DNA from 3 places in the Massilia pseudoviolaceinigra genome. Region 3 is predicted to be linked to each of the others. Evidence: predicted binding sites of a transcription regulator. Region 3 holds the regulator's gene; each other region holds the start of a gene.
The links. The regulator sigma-54, encoded in region 3, starts transcription at its own class of promoters, with help from an activator protein. The targets are predictions, from matches to a motif close to TGGCANGNAANCTGCTTT.

Region 1: a site for sigma-54 is predicted at 2,871-2,888, ahead of RBA40_RS32080 (pilin). Genes of this name have one in related genera too.
Region 2: a site for sigma-54 is predicted at 3,035-3,052, ahead of RBA40_RS17395 (TorF family putative porin). Genes of this name have one in related genera too.

The regions. Positions count from the first base shown of each region.
Region 1 is NZ_JAVCWL010000056.1:3,168-7,284, reverse strand. Features, by position in the region: gene RBA40_RS32095 (pilin) at 1-78, opposite strand, end outside; gene RBA40_RS32090 (pilin) at 448-891, opposite strand; gene RBA40_RS32085 (pilin) at 1,195-1,620, opposite strand; gene RBA40_RS32080 (pilin) at 2,376-2,819, opposite strand; gene RBA40_RS32075 (FHA domain-containing protein) at 3,035-3,628, opposite strand; gene sucD (succinate--CoA ligase subunit alpha) at 3,717-4,117, opposite strand, start outside.
Region 2 is NZ_JAVCWL010000017.1:9,045-13,161, reverse strand. Features, by position in the region: gene gshA (glutamate--cysteine ligase) at 1-142, opposite strand, end outside; gene RBA40_RS17405 (ammonium transporter) at 302-1,837, opposite strand; gene RBA40_RS17400 (P-II family nitrogen regulator) at 1,854-2,192, opposite strand; gene RBA40_RS17395 (TorF family putative porin) at 2,203-2,955, opposite strand; gene RBA40_RS17390 (accessory factor UbiK family protein) at 3,233-3,487, shown strand; gene RBA40_RS17385 (TetR/AcrR family transcriptional regulator) at 3,501-4,117, opposite strand, start outside.
Region 3 is NZ_JAVCWL010000005.1:65,714-69,830, reverse strand. Features, by position in the region: gene hpf (ribosome hibernation-promoting factor, HPF/YfiA family) at 1-259, opposite strand, end outside; gene RBA40_RS06510 (hypothetical protein) at 647-1,987, shown strand; gene RBA40_RS06505 (RNA polymerase factor sigma-54) at 2,010-3,482, opposite strand; gene lptB (LPS export ABC transporter ATP-binding protein) at 3,485-4,117, opposite strand, start outside.

The sequences.
Region 1 (4,117 bases), on a different contig from region 3:
TTTCGCCTTGGCGACATAATCCTGGTACATCGGCAGGGCGATGGCCGCGAGGATGGCGAGAATGGCGACGACGATCATCAGCTCGATCAGGGTGAAGCCGCGTTGCGGAAGACAATGGACCCATTTTATTGATTTCATGTTGCTGCTCCAATGAAGTTAAATGCATTGAGATACGGCGCGGCCGTCGCCATGGGCGAACGGAAGCACCAGCAGTGAAACAAGGGATTGCGTTTGAGCGAGAACTTGCTCAGGGAAAGCTACCTGCGAAGCGATACTCGACAGGCGAACCTGTTCGACCGGCGGCGGGGCCAGGTAGTTCAGCAATAAGCGAGGGAATTTGATGCGAACGGCCCGGAGCCGGGCGGCGAAAACTGAGGACGGAGGCTAAGCAACGCAGCCCAGTGCTTGCCGGATGGCGCACTGGGCTTCATTAAGTGATCACTTACATCACGGCGGGCACGACGGGGTGGTATGCGCGACAGCGATGCCGATGGCTTTACAGGTCCAGTTGCCGGTCGTGGCACGCGACCAGGTGACGGTTTTCCCCGTCACAGACGCGGGACCGCCTTTGATCGTGCAACTGATGGCGACAGCCCCGGCGGCAGCGGCCGTGGTGGTGATCGTGCAATTGATCGATTCAGCCTGCATTTTGGTGGCCTGCATGGTAGCGGCGGCAGTCATATTGGGGATAAGCATGACCTCGCTATCGATCCCGGTTCTGCCGCCGGCGGATTCTTCCACCGCCGCGCTCACCTTGGACTTGGCCACGTAATCCTGGTACGCCGGAAGGGCTACCGCTGCCAGCACGCCAATGATGGCGACAACGATCATCAGTTCGATCAGCGTGAAGCCGGCCTGGGCCGAATTTGCATTGGAATGGTGTGATTTCATCGTGCCATCTGGATAAGAAGTTGCATACGTCCGCGCTGGGAGAACCGTTGACAGGACCGTCATGAATTTTGAGGAGAGGAAAACTGGAAACGCGCGGTCGGGGTATTGGTAGGTCGTTATTGCAACATCCGGTCGGTTCGGCTGTGTACCGCAGGGCCGAAGGAGAAGCACTTATGATAAGGCCTCTTACGGGAAGTCCCGGAAGAGGCCTGAAACTTGTCATCGTATGTCTATCACGTCAATAGAAACCTAAACAAGCTTTGGACATGCCCCACAGCAAGATGCTGTCGGGGCTATGTCAGATTATTGGCACTCTTTTGGTTTGTATTTTGCGTCAGCATTGCTGGAGCAGGTCCAAGCGCCGGTATCTGCACGGGTCCAGGTAACGGTTTTGCCCAGAACAGCAGTGTTACCCAGCAAGGTGCAGGTAATCGTGCCGGCGCCGGTTACAGCAACGTTCGCAGCAATCCCGGAGCAACGCGTGGTAACAGGGAGCAGACCGATTTCAGCAGGGCCAGCAACAGCGTCGCCGCCTGCCAGTTTGGTCTCGACGTTCACTTTACCTGGGGTGATTTCAGCCAGGCCAGCACCAACTTGCGACTTAGCAACATAGTCCTGATATGCTGGCAGTGCAACTGCAGCCAGGATACCGATAATCGCAACAACGATCATCAGTTCGATCAGGGTAAAACCGGCTTGTGCCTTCTTCATCATTTTCATCGATTTCATTTTACTACTCCTAGTTGGGATTAATTCGGAACTTGTGAACCGCACTTGGGTATATGCAAGCGCCGTGCCAGCTTCATTTTCTGGCACAACATCCGTGTATCCCCGCTGTAGCGATGTAAATTTGACAATTTCTGGCGTATCACTGACAGGTTTTGGCAACCTGGTATGCCGTTTTTTGTCATATGGCATGTTTTGAGCATATTTTGAGCAAAAAATTGCCAGCCTACGTGTGCCTGACCTGCTCAACGCTAGCATGCGCTGCCTTCCCTGTACCTGGTCCTTCGCTCTAGTCCAATGAAAAATTACCGAGCAGCGATTCCTGTCTGCGGCGTGAACCAGCGGTTTCAGCACAAGGCAAACAGAATTGACTTGGCGGGACGCGGGACAGAACAGTAAGCCGGAAGATGCGTTCAACTGCGGGAGGGGCGGCGCCAGAGAAGGCGGCATGCCTGAGTCAGCGAGAAGCGCCCGAAGTTTGAGATGGGGTCGGGGTTGGCAGAGACGGCAGGACAAGCAAACGAGGTCGGTACGAGAAGTGTCGGTGCCGCCCTTCGTACGGCGGATGGTCAGTGCCAGGAACGTGCATCACGCTGTTGCGCGCCCGGCGGTCAGTGAGTCAGACGGCCCGGCGCGCTTCGTATCATTGCGAATTGCAAGTGCTTATCATGAAGGAGAAGGTCGGCTAAGGGATGCAACAACGACGCCACCAATGCAAAAGCCCCCTGGATCAGGGGGCTTGGCTGTTCAAACGCGAATCACGTACATCCTTTTGGCTTGACATTGGCATTGAGCGTGGAGCTGCACGTCCAGATATTTCCACCCGCACCGCCGGTCGGGGTTCGGGTCAAGGTGATCAGAAACCCCGCAACTTGCGTGTTGCCTTTTAATGCGCACTCAAGCGTCGTGGCACCGGAGGGATCGAGCGAAACGGTAACGGTGCAACGTTGCGTATTCGTATGCATCCCTATATCCTCCGGCACCGAAATGGTGGTGTCAACGCCCTCCGCCATTTTCGCTTCCACGATGACCTTTCCGGCGGAGACTTCTGCCAGACCCGTCATCGCTTGCGACCTTGCAATGTAGTTCTGATACGCCGGCAGCGCAACGCTGGCCAGAATGCCGATAATGGCTACCACAATCATCAGTTCGATCAGCGTAAAGCCGGCCTGAACGCGATTGCGCATGTTCGTCGATTTCATATTATTCCCTCATTGCAGACAAAATTGCCTTGCATAAACCATTCTGAGAACATTGCAATCGCCGTGCCAGCGCTTTTCGCAGTTTTTGGCGTGTCGCTACCCTGATTGTGCAAGAAAGTGTCAGCCTGTGCTGCCGGGAATACAAAAATTGTCAGCTGGGTGCGACACTTTTTGCCACATTGCAACTTCAGGCATGAGGGAAATGGATAAGGTGGCTACTCCGGTGTCAGGCAAAACACCATGTCGGCCCCGGCCAGCTCGATTGCGTCGCCGTGCTGCAGCCGGCGCGCAGTCTTGCCCGGCGCCACGCCATTGATCAGAGGTGCCACGCTGCCGTCCACATGGGCCAGATAATACGCGCCGTTCTGGCGCGTGATCGCCACCACCTGCACGCCCGGCTTGCCCAGGGTCGACAGCGGCTTGGTCAGCACCAGACGCTTGCCGGCATTCGGTCCGGTTTTTACCTCGATCGATGCGACCATGGATACCTCCACGGCATGCGCTTCGGGTGCCGCGCGCCGCGGCCCGGCCATGAATTCGAGCTGGAAGCGCGCCACGACGATGGTGTCGTGATCTTCCAGCATGTGCTTGGCCACGCGCCTGCCGTTGACATAGGTGCCATTGGTGCTGCCCAGGTCTTCCAGGAAGACGTCGTCCAGGATGAACGTGAACGCCGCATGGGCGCCGCTCATGGCCGGGTGCGGGAGCACGATATCGCTGTCGGGCCTGCGCCCGAGCGTCATCCGGTCCTTGTCGAGTTCGACCTCCCGTATCACCGCGTGATCGCGCGATATGATAATTTTCGCCACTCTTGCCCTCCGTGGGGGTGACCCGCCAACGAGAACGGGGAGCCTGCGCTCCCCGTCATTATTCACTACCTTTGGCCTTGCTTACAAATTACAGCATGGCTTTCAGCAAACGCGCCATTTCCGACGGGTTTTTGGTGGCCTTGATACCGCAGGCTTCCATGATGTCCAGCTTGGCCTGTGCCGTGTCGGCGCCACCGGAAATCAGCGCGCCGGCATGGCCCATGCGCTTGCCCGGAGGGGCGGTCACGCCAGCGATGAAGCACACCACCGGCTTTTTCATGTTGTCCTTGATCCAGTAAGCCGCGTTGGCTTCGTCCGGACCGCCGATTTCGCCGATCATGATGACCGCGTCGGTATCAGGATCGTCGTTGAACATCTTCATGACGTCGATGTGCTTCAGACCATTGATCGGGTCGCCGCCGATGCCCACTGCCGACGATTGGCCCAGGCCCAGCGCGGTCAGCTGGCCGACTGCTTCGTACGTCAACG
Region 2 (4,117 bases), on a different contig from region 3:
GGTCGACCGAGCAATAGAACGGCGGCGTGTGTTCCTGCCACTCCATCCGGAACCAGCGCTCAATGGCCGGCGTTGCCGCCAGGATTTTCTTTTCGAGGTCGAGCAGCGGGCCAGTGAGAGCTGTGACGAGGTGGGGAACCATGAGTAAGACGTCCTTAAAGACTGCTTGGTGATAATGATGAACTGCACAAGTCGGGGCGGAACCGGCGTTTTAAAGTCCTGCGGCGTCGCGGAAAGCAAAAAGGCGCCCCGCGGGGCGCCTGGAACAACCCGCTTGCGCGGGCCGGAGCAAAAATGTGAATCAGGAATGGTAGGCCGATTCGCCGTGGCTCGTGATGTCGAGCCCTTCCCGTTCTTCTTCTTCCGGTACGCGCAGACCGATCACCAGGTCCACCAGTTTGTAGGCAATGAAGGACACCACCGCCGACCACAGAATCGTGGTGCCGACGGCGGTCAGCTGCGTGACGACCTGGCCGCCGATCGAATATTCCGCCGATGCCTTGTTGGCAACGTAGTCGAAAATGCCCTGGCCGCCCAAGGATGGCGCGGCGAACACGCCGGTCAGCAAGGCACCCAGGATACCGCCCAGGCCGTGCACGCCGAACACGTCGAGCGAGTCGTCGGCGCCGATCAGGCGCTTGAGGCCGTTCACTCCCCACAGGCAGATAATACCAGCCAGCAAACCAATGACCAAGCCGCCCATCGGGCCGACGAAGCCGGCCGCCGGGGTGATCGCCACCAGACCGGCTACCGCGCCGGAAGCGGCGCCCAGCATCGATGGCTTACCCTTGGTGATCCACTCGCCGAACACCCACGACAGGGTGGCGCAGGCGGTGGCCAGCAGGGTGTTGATGAAGGCCAGCGCGGCGATGTCGCCCGCTTCCAGTGCCGAGCCGGCGTTAAAGCCGAACCAGCCGGCCCACAGCAGCGAGGCGCCGATCATGGTCATGGTCAGCGAGTGCGGCGCCATGGCTTCGCGGCCATAGCCGACGCGCTTGCCGATCAGGATGGCGCCCATCAGGCCGGCCACTGCCGCATTGATGTGCACCACGGTGCCGCCCGCAAAATCGAGCGCACCTTTTTGGAACAGCCAGCCGGCTTTCGCGGTTTCGGTGGCCAGGGTGGCGGCGTCGGTAATGGCGTCCGGACCGGTCCAGAACCAGACCATGTGGGCGATCGGCAGGTAGCCGAAGGTGAACCACAGCACCATGAAGGCGATCACGGCGGCAAACTTGATGCGCTCGGCAAAGGCGCCGACGATCAGGCAGCAGGTAATCGCGGCAAATGTGCCCTGGAAGGCGACATAGATGAACTCCGGAATGACCACGCCCTTGCTGAACGTGGCGGCGTAGGCGAAGGTGCCCTTGACCGGGTCGAAGATACCGGTCAGCAAAGCCCGGTCGAAGCCGCCGATCACGGCGTTTCCTGCTGTAAAGGTCAGCGAGTAGCCGTAGATGCACCACAGCACGATGATCAGCGCAAACACCACGAATACCTGCATCAGCACCGACAGCATGTTCTTGGTGCGCACCAGGCCGCCGTAAAACAGCGCCAGCCCGGGAATCGTCATCAGGACCACCAGCACGGTGGAAATGAACATCCAGGTGGTGTCGCCTTTATGCGGCACCGGCGCCGGCGCGGCGGTTGCCGCCGGGCCAGCGGCACTGGCCGGTGCGGCGGCCGGCGTGAGCGCGGTGGTGGCGGGCGCCTCGACCGGCGTGACGACGGCTGCCGTCGTATCGGGCTTGGGCGCATCCTGGGCCGAGGCCGGCAACACGCCGCCGATGGCGCATAGCACCGCTAGTCCGGCCAGCCACTTTGTTATCGTTTTATTCATCAGTGTTCCCCTCAGCTTAAAGTGCTTCGTTACCGGTTTCGCCGGTGCGGATACGCACCACCTGTTCCAGGTTATAGACAAAAATCTTGCCGTCGCCAATCTTGCCGGTGCGCGCAGCACCTTCGATGGCTTCGATGGCCTGTTCGACGATGGCGTCGTCCACGGCCGCCTCGATCTTGGTCTTGGGCAGGAAGTCGACCACGTACTCGGCGCCGCGGTACAGCTCGGTATGGCCTTTCTGGCGTCCGAAGCCCTTGACTTCGGTAACGGTAATCCCTTGCACGTTGATGGCCGAGAGCGCTTCGCGCACTTCGTCCAGCTTGAAGGGTTTGATAATGGCGGTGATCATTTTCATAGCTGGCCTCTTAGAAAGTTTTTGACACGGTCAGCACGGCGCGGGAACGGCCCAGGTCCTTGCCGTTGACCGGGCTGACGTACATATCGGTATTGGCGCTGATAACGGCCAGCGCGACCGTGGCGAAACCGACGTCCTTGGTCAGGCCGATCTTGGCGTCGTTGTAGCTGAGCGCATCGTTGTGGGCCACGCGCTGGCGTCCCACGTGCAGGTTGAGCACCAGGCCGGTGGCCAGGTCGAGATTGGCGCTCAGGTCGAGGTAGCCGCTTCCCTTGCTGTCGGTGGTGCCGAACAGGTTGGTGGTCGAATGCGAATACTTCAGGGACACCGGTCCCATGCCGACCTGCCCGTACAGCTCGAACGTGTTGGCGTTCGGATGCAAGCCGTTCGACGGGTAGCCGTAGTACAGGCCGCCCACGTCGTAGCTGATGCCTTTGGTGATTTCCCCCTTCTGGCCGCCGTACAGGTCGATTTCGACATCGCCGTCGCCGCCCAGGTCCTTGGTCCACTTGATGGTCGACGCCCAGACGCCGGCGTAGGCGCCGCTCGGAGTGTGGCTGTAGTCGGCCCCGCCCTGCACGGCCGGCTTCATGCGGGTTTGCGACAGGCCGCGGTAGCGGTAGTCGCTGGTCAGGGCAGCGTTGAAGCTGACCACATTGTCGGGCGCGGGCGCGTCGGCAGCCTGGGCCAGCGGTGCCCCCAGGGTTGCCAGCGCCAGGGTCAGCGCGGCGGCGAGAGACAACGGAGTAGACAGCTTATTCATGACGGTTCCCTTATGGTTTTTTAACAGAGACGGCGGTTGGGGTTTAAAATAAAGCCTGCGCATGCACACTGCTTAACCATTAGCAGAAGTCATGCCAGCTACGATTGCGCCCGGCTGCAACTTGTTTTTGCGCCCGGCGTCCCCAACTTGCTGTTAATAAACAGTAAAAAATCCGCGATTCCGGTCGCGGCCGGCGCGAATGCACCAAACTGGCCCACCTGGCGCACCGCTGCGGTGCGCCACCGTGCGCTGCGCCACCAATTTCACGAGGATTGCGATGGACATGAACAGCTTTTTCAACGACTTGCAGGGCAAGATCAACCAGGCCATCGAGAGTTCGCCGGCCAAGGATATCGAGAAGAACGTCAAGAGCATGATGACCCAGGGCTTTTCCAAGCTCGACCTGGTCACACGCGAGGAATTCGATATCCAGGCCCAGGTGCTGGCCAAGACCCGTGCCAAGCTCGAAGCACTGGAACAGCGCGTCACCGAGCTCGAAGAACGCCTGGTGCCCACCAAACCACAGGTCTGAGCCTGCGGCGGCGCTAGCGCCGCATCAGCAAGCGCTCGACCGCATCGATCTGGGCTGCTGAAAAGGCTTTCCGGCCCGGTTCGCGCGTGAGCAATTCGCCCATGGCCCAGGCGTAGACCAGTTGCGCCCGCGTGGCTGCCTCGGCCGCGTCAAAACCAAGCCCCTCCAGCAAGTTCGCCACAAACGCGACACGCCGCTCGTGCACCCGGCGCAACACCTGGGCCGCGCCCGGGTCTTGCGCGCCGAGCGTGTTGATGGCCTGATACAGGCCGATATCGAGTTCGCCCACGTTCGTTAACAAAAGACGCAGCCGCGCCAGCGCATCGACTGCCGCCTCTTCAATGGCGCGGATGATCTGGTCGGTGGCGATCGACTCCCAACGCTCGAGTACCGCCAGCGCAAAGCTGCCGGCGCTGTCGAAATGCCAATAGAAACTTCCCCTGCTCACCCCCATGCGCTTGCACAGCGGATCGGCCTTCAAGGCTTGCGGGCCGTCGTCGCGCAACACGGCCAGGCCAAAGTCAAGCCAAGTCTCGCGCGATAAACGATTTTGTCCTGAAGAACGGGTGGATGGCATGGCGGCTCCAAAAAAACGACCCGGCGCCAGGGACGGCGCCGCTGCATGCGGTG
Region 3 (4,117 bases):
CCAGTTTGTCGATCAGGGTATCGATGGCGGCGTAAAGATCGTGCGACAGGCTTTCCACATACACGGTTTTGCCCGACAGGCGCAGGTTGATCTCGGCCTTTTGACGTTTTTCTTTTTCCGTCAGATTGTCGACGGTGAGGATGACAGCAATATCGATCACTTGATCGAAATGGCGCCTTACGCGCTCAAGCTTGCTCTGTACGTATTCACGGATGGCTGGCGTTACTTCAAGATGATGTCCACTGATTGTGAGATTCATACACACACTCCTAATGATAATGGCACTTCTTGTTACTATCGTTCGTACGCATGGCAGCGCAGAGGAACAGCGTTATTACAGCACGGACGAGGTGATCCTGTACGCCCGCAAAATTGCCAATCGATTAATGGGTTTAATGGTATTCAACTCCTTCATTTTTGTACCCGAGCAACTTTCTCTCGTGTAGAACCAAGTGTATCAGTTATTTGGCATAGCACAAGGTAAGCACAAAGAAGCCAGGAATCAAGGGGAAATAGCCGGTATATTCTCTGCGGTATATCCTCGTAATACCGGCAGGATCGGAAAGTAGCAGGTGTGTAGACTAATATATATAAGACAACGGTCTTCACCTACAATCGCTTCCCCGCCCCTTTCCCGAATACCGATATGTTCAAGCGATCCGCCTTTACCTCCCTGCTGCGCCTGGCCCTGGCCGGCGCCCTGTGCAACGCCGCGCCGGCCTTTGCCGCCCTCAGTTTCGACCTGAGCGTGGCCACCAAATACGCGGTGGCGTCGCACGGCAACAACCCGCCGCCGGACGAGATCAAGCAGTACAAGGTGGTCCTGGGCGAACACTATCTGTCGGTGAGCAGCGCGAGCGAATCGACGATCTACGACCTGGCAACGCGGCGCCGCTACCAGATCGACCTGGCCAATCGTCGCTATGTCGACTACTCGCTGTTCGACGAAGCCGGCTTTCGCGTCCAGGAACTGAAGAACCGGTCGGTGCTGAACCGGGCGCTAAGCGTGGCCAAGGTCGACGTGCCGGCGTTCGACCCGGTCTTCGACGAACATGAGCTCTCGGTCGCGTCGGCGGTGCGCAAGCTGTCCGAATCGACCGAGGCTGGGGCCACCGTGCTGGCGGTCGACGGCAATCCGCTGGCGCGCATTCCGGCCGGCGGCACCAGCATCGGTGCCGGCGACGCGGCCAAGTTCGAGCGCATGATGCGCTACCGTTTCGGCGGCCACCCGCTGGTGCTGGCGCGCCTGGCGAGCGAAAAGCGCGTGCCGGCCGGCTTTGTGATGCATCACAAGCAGGTCGGCCACAGCCAGACGCGCACCTACACGGTCAGCGCGCTCAAGCAAAGCGCCCCCGCCAGCTACGACCTCAAGCCGTACAAGCCACGGGCGGCAGCGGCTGACGAACTCGATCAGCTGCTCGACAAGGCGCAGGCGAATGCCGCCCCGCCAACGGCGGCAGCCAGGCAAGCCTTCGAGACCGAGATCGCGCAAGCGTTCGCCGACAAGCGTGCATTCGACGCCATGCTCGGCATGTCCGAATTGGCGTTTGTCGGCGGCGAACAGATGAAAATGCCGACCCCGGAGCAGAAGGTGCTGCTCAACGCCGACCCGCAAGTGCGCGCGTTCGCGGCGGCGATACGGCCCAAGGGGAAGGCGGAGATGGAGGCGGCGCTCGCCAAGCTGCAGGAACTGCGCAAGCTCACCACACACAAGCAGCACATGCTGGCGCTGTTTGAAGCAAATTGGCGCGCCAAGCTGGGCGACGTGCGCGGCGCGCTCCCGCTGTACGCCAGCGTGTTGCGCGCCAATCCGGCGCTGGCCGGGGCCTACAAGGATATGGGCGATGCGCTGTTCCTGAGCTACGACATGCCGCGCGCCTGGCGCAGCTGGGATGCGGGCCGGCGCATGGCGCCGGGGCTGGAACAGTTCAAGGCGGTGAACCAGTACGAGCAGGTGCTGCTGCGCGAGCACCCGGAGTTTTTCTAGGCGCCGCGCAGCCCTGGGCAGGCTAGAGGCACTTGCGCAGGGCGACCGGCGGAATCTTGAGCGCTTCGCGGTACTTGGCGACCGTGCGGCGCGCGATCACCATGCCCTGCTCGCCCAGCATGTCGGCGATCTTGCTGTCCGACAGAGGGCTCTTGGGATCCTCGGCGCTGGTCAGCTGCACGATCAGCGCGCGGATCGCCGTCGATGACGCTTCGCCGCCCGCTTCGGTAGCCACGTGGCTGCCGAAAAAATATTTGAGCTCGAACATGCCGTGCGGCGTCATCATGTACTTTTGCGTGGTCACGCGCGAGATCGTACTTTCGTGCAGGCCGAGCGTGTCGGCGATCTCACGCAGCACCAGCGGGCGCATCGCCACCGCACCGTGCGAGAAGAAATTGCGCTGGCGTTCGACAATCGCTTCGGCCACCCGCAAGATGGTATCGAAACGCTGGCGCATGTTCTTGATCAGCCACTTGGCTTCCTGCAGCTGCGCGCCCATCTGCCCTTCACCCTTGCCTTGCTTGAGCAGCGCGGCGTACATGCTGTTCACGCGCAGGCGCGGCATGACATCGTTATTGAGCATCACCGACCAGCCGTTTTTCGCCTTGCGCACGATCACGTCCGGCACCACGTAGTCCGACACGTCCGACGCGAACTCCGCGCCCGGATGCGGATTGCATTGGCGGATCACGGTCTGCGCCTCGCGCAAGTCCTCATCGTCGCAGTCGAGCGCCTTTTTCAGCTTGTTGAATTCACGCTGCGCGAACCAGGTCAGGTGGTTTTCCACAATCGTCAGCGCCATGCGCCGCGTGACCAGCGCCACGCCCGGCATGCGCCGGATCTGCAGCGCCAGGCATTCGGACGCATTGCGCGCCCCCACCCCAACCGGATCGAAACTTTGCAGCAGCGCCAGTGCGGTGCGCAGTTCTTCGATCTCGATCTCCAGCTCGGGCGGCATGCGCTCGTGGATTTCTTCCAGCGTTTCGGTCAGGTAGCCGTTGTCGTCGATGGCGTCGACGATCAGTTCGACCAGCGCGCGGTCGCGCGCCTCCAGCACGGTCACGCGCATCTGCTCCATCAGGTGCTCGCGCAAGGTGGTGGCGGAGGCTTCCAGCTGCGGGCGCGAATCCTCGTCGTCGGACGTCTTGGCGCGACCGAGGTCGCCCCACTCGCCATCGTTGTCGCTGCTGGCCGGGCTGTCCGTCTCGCCGCCTTCGAAGCCCTCGCCTTCGCTTGGTGCCGGCGCGTCCTGGGCACCCGGCTCGGGCGCCGCTTCGGTCGGGGTCGACGTGCTGCTGATGGCGCCATCGCCCAGCAGGCGCACCGAGTGATCGAGCGGGTCGTCGAGCCGTTCGAGCAGCGGATTGTCGCTCAGCAGCTGCTCCAGCTCCTGGTGCAGTTCCAGGGTCGACAACTGCAGCAGCCGGATCGACTGCTGCAGCTGGGGCGTGAGGGCGAGGTGCTGTGAGGTACGTAGTTGAAGGGACTGTTTCATGCCTACATCCGGAAGTGTTCGCCCAGGTAGACCCGGCGCACGGATTCATCGGCGATGATGTCGTCGGGTCGACCGGAGGCGAGCACCGCACCCTGGTTGATGATGTAGGCACGGTCGCAGATGCCCAGCGTTTCGCGCACGTTGTGGTCGGTGATCAGGACCCCGATGCCGCGCTGCTTGAGGAAGCGCACGATGCGCTGGATCTCGATGACCGCAATCGGGTCGACCCCGGCGAACGGTTCGTCGAGCAGCACGAAGCGCGGATTGGTCGCCAGCGCGCGCGCGATCTCGACCCGGCGCCGCTCGCCGCCCGACAGCGACATGGCCTGGTTCTCGCGCAGTTTTTCAATTTGCAGGTCGGCCAGCAGGGTGTCGAGGCGCTCGTTGATCTGGGCCTTGGTCAGCGCCTTGCCATCGACCTTCTGCAGTTCCAGCACGGCGCGGATGTTTTCTTCCACCGTCAGCTTGCGGAACACCGACGCTTCCTGTGGCAGATACGACAGGCCGAGCGCGGCGCGGCGGTGAATCGGCAGGCTCGAAATATCGACTCCGCTGATATCGATCGTGCCCGCGTCCGACGGCACCAGGCCGACGATCATGTAGAACGAGGTGGTCTTGCCGGCGCCGTTGGGTCC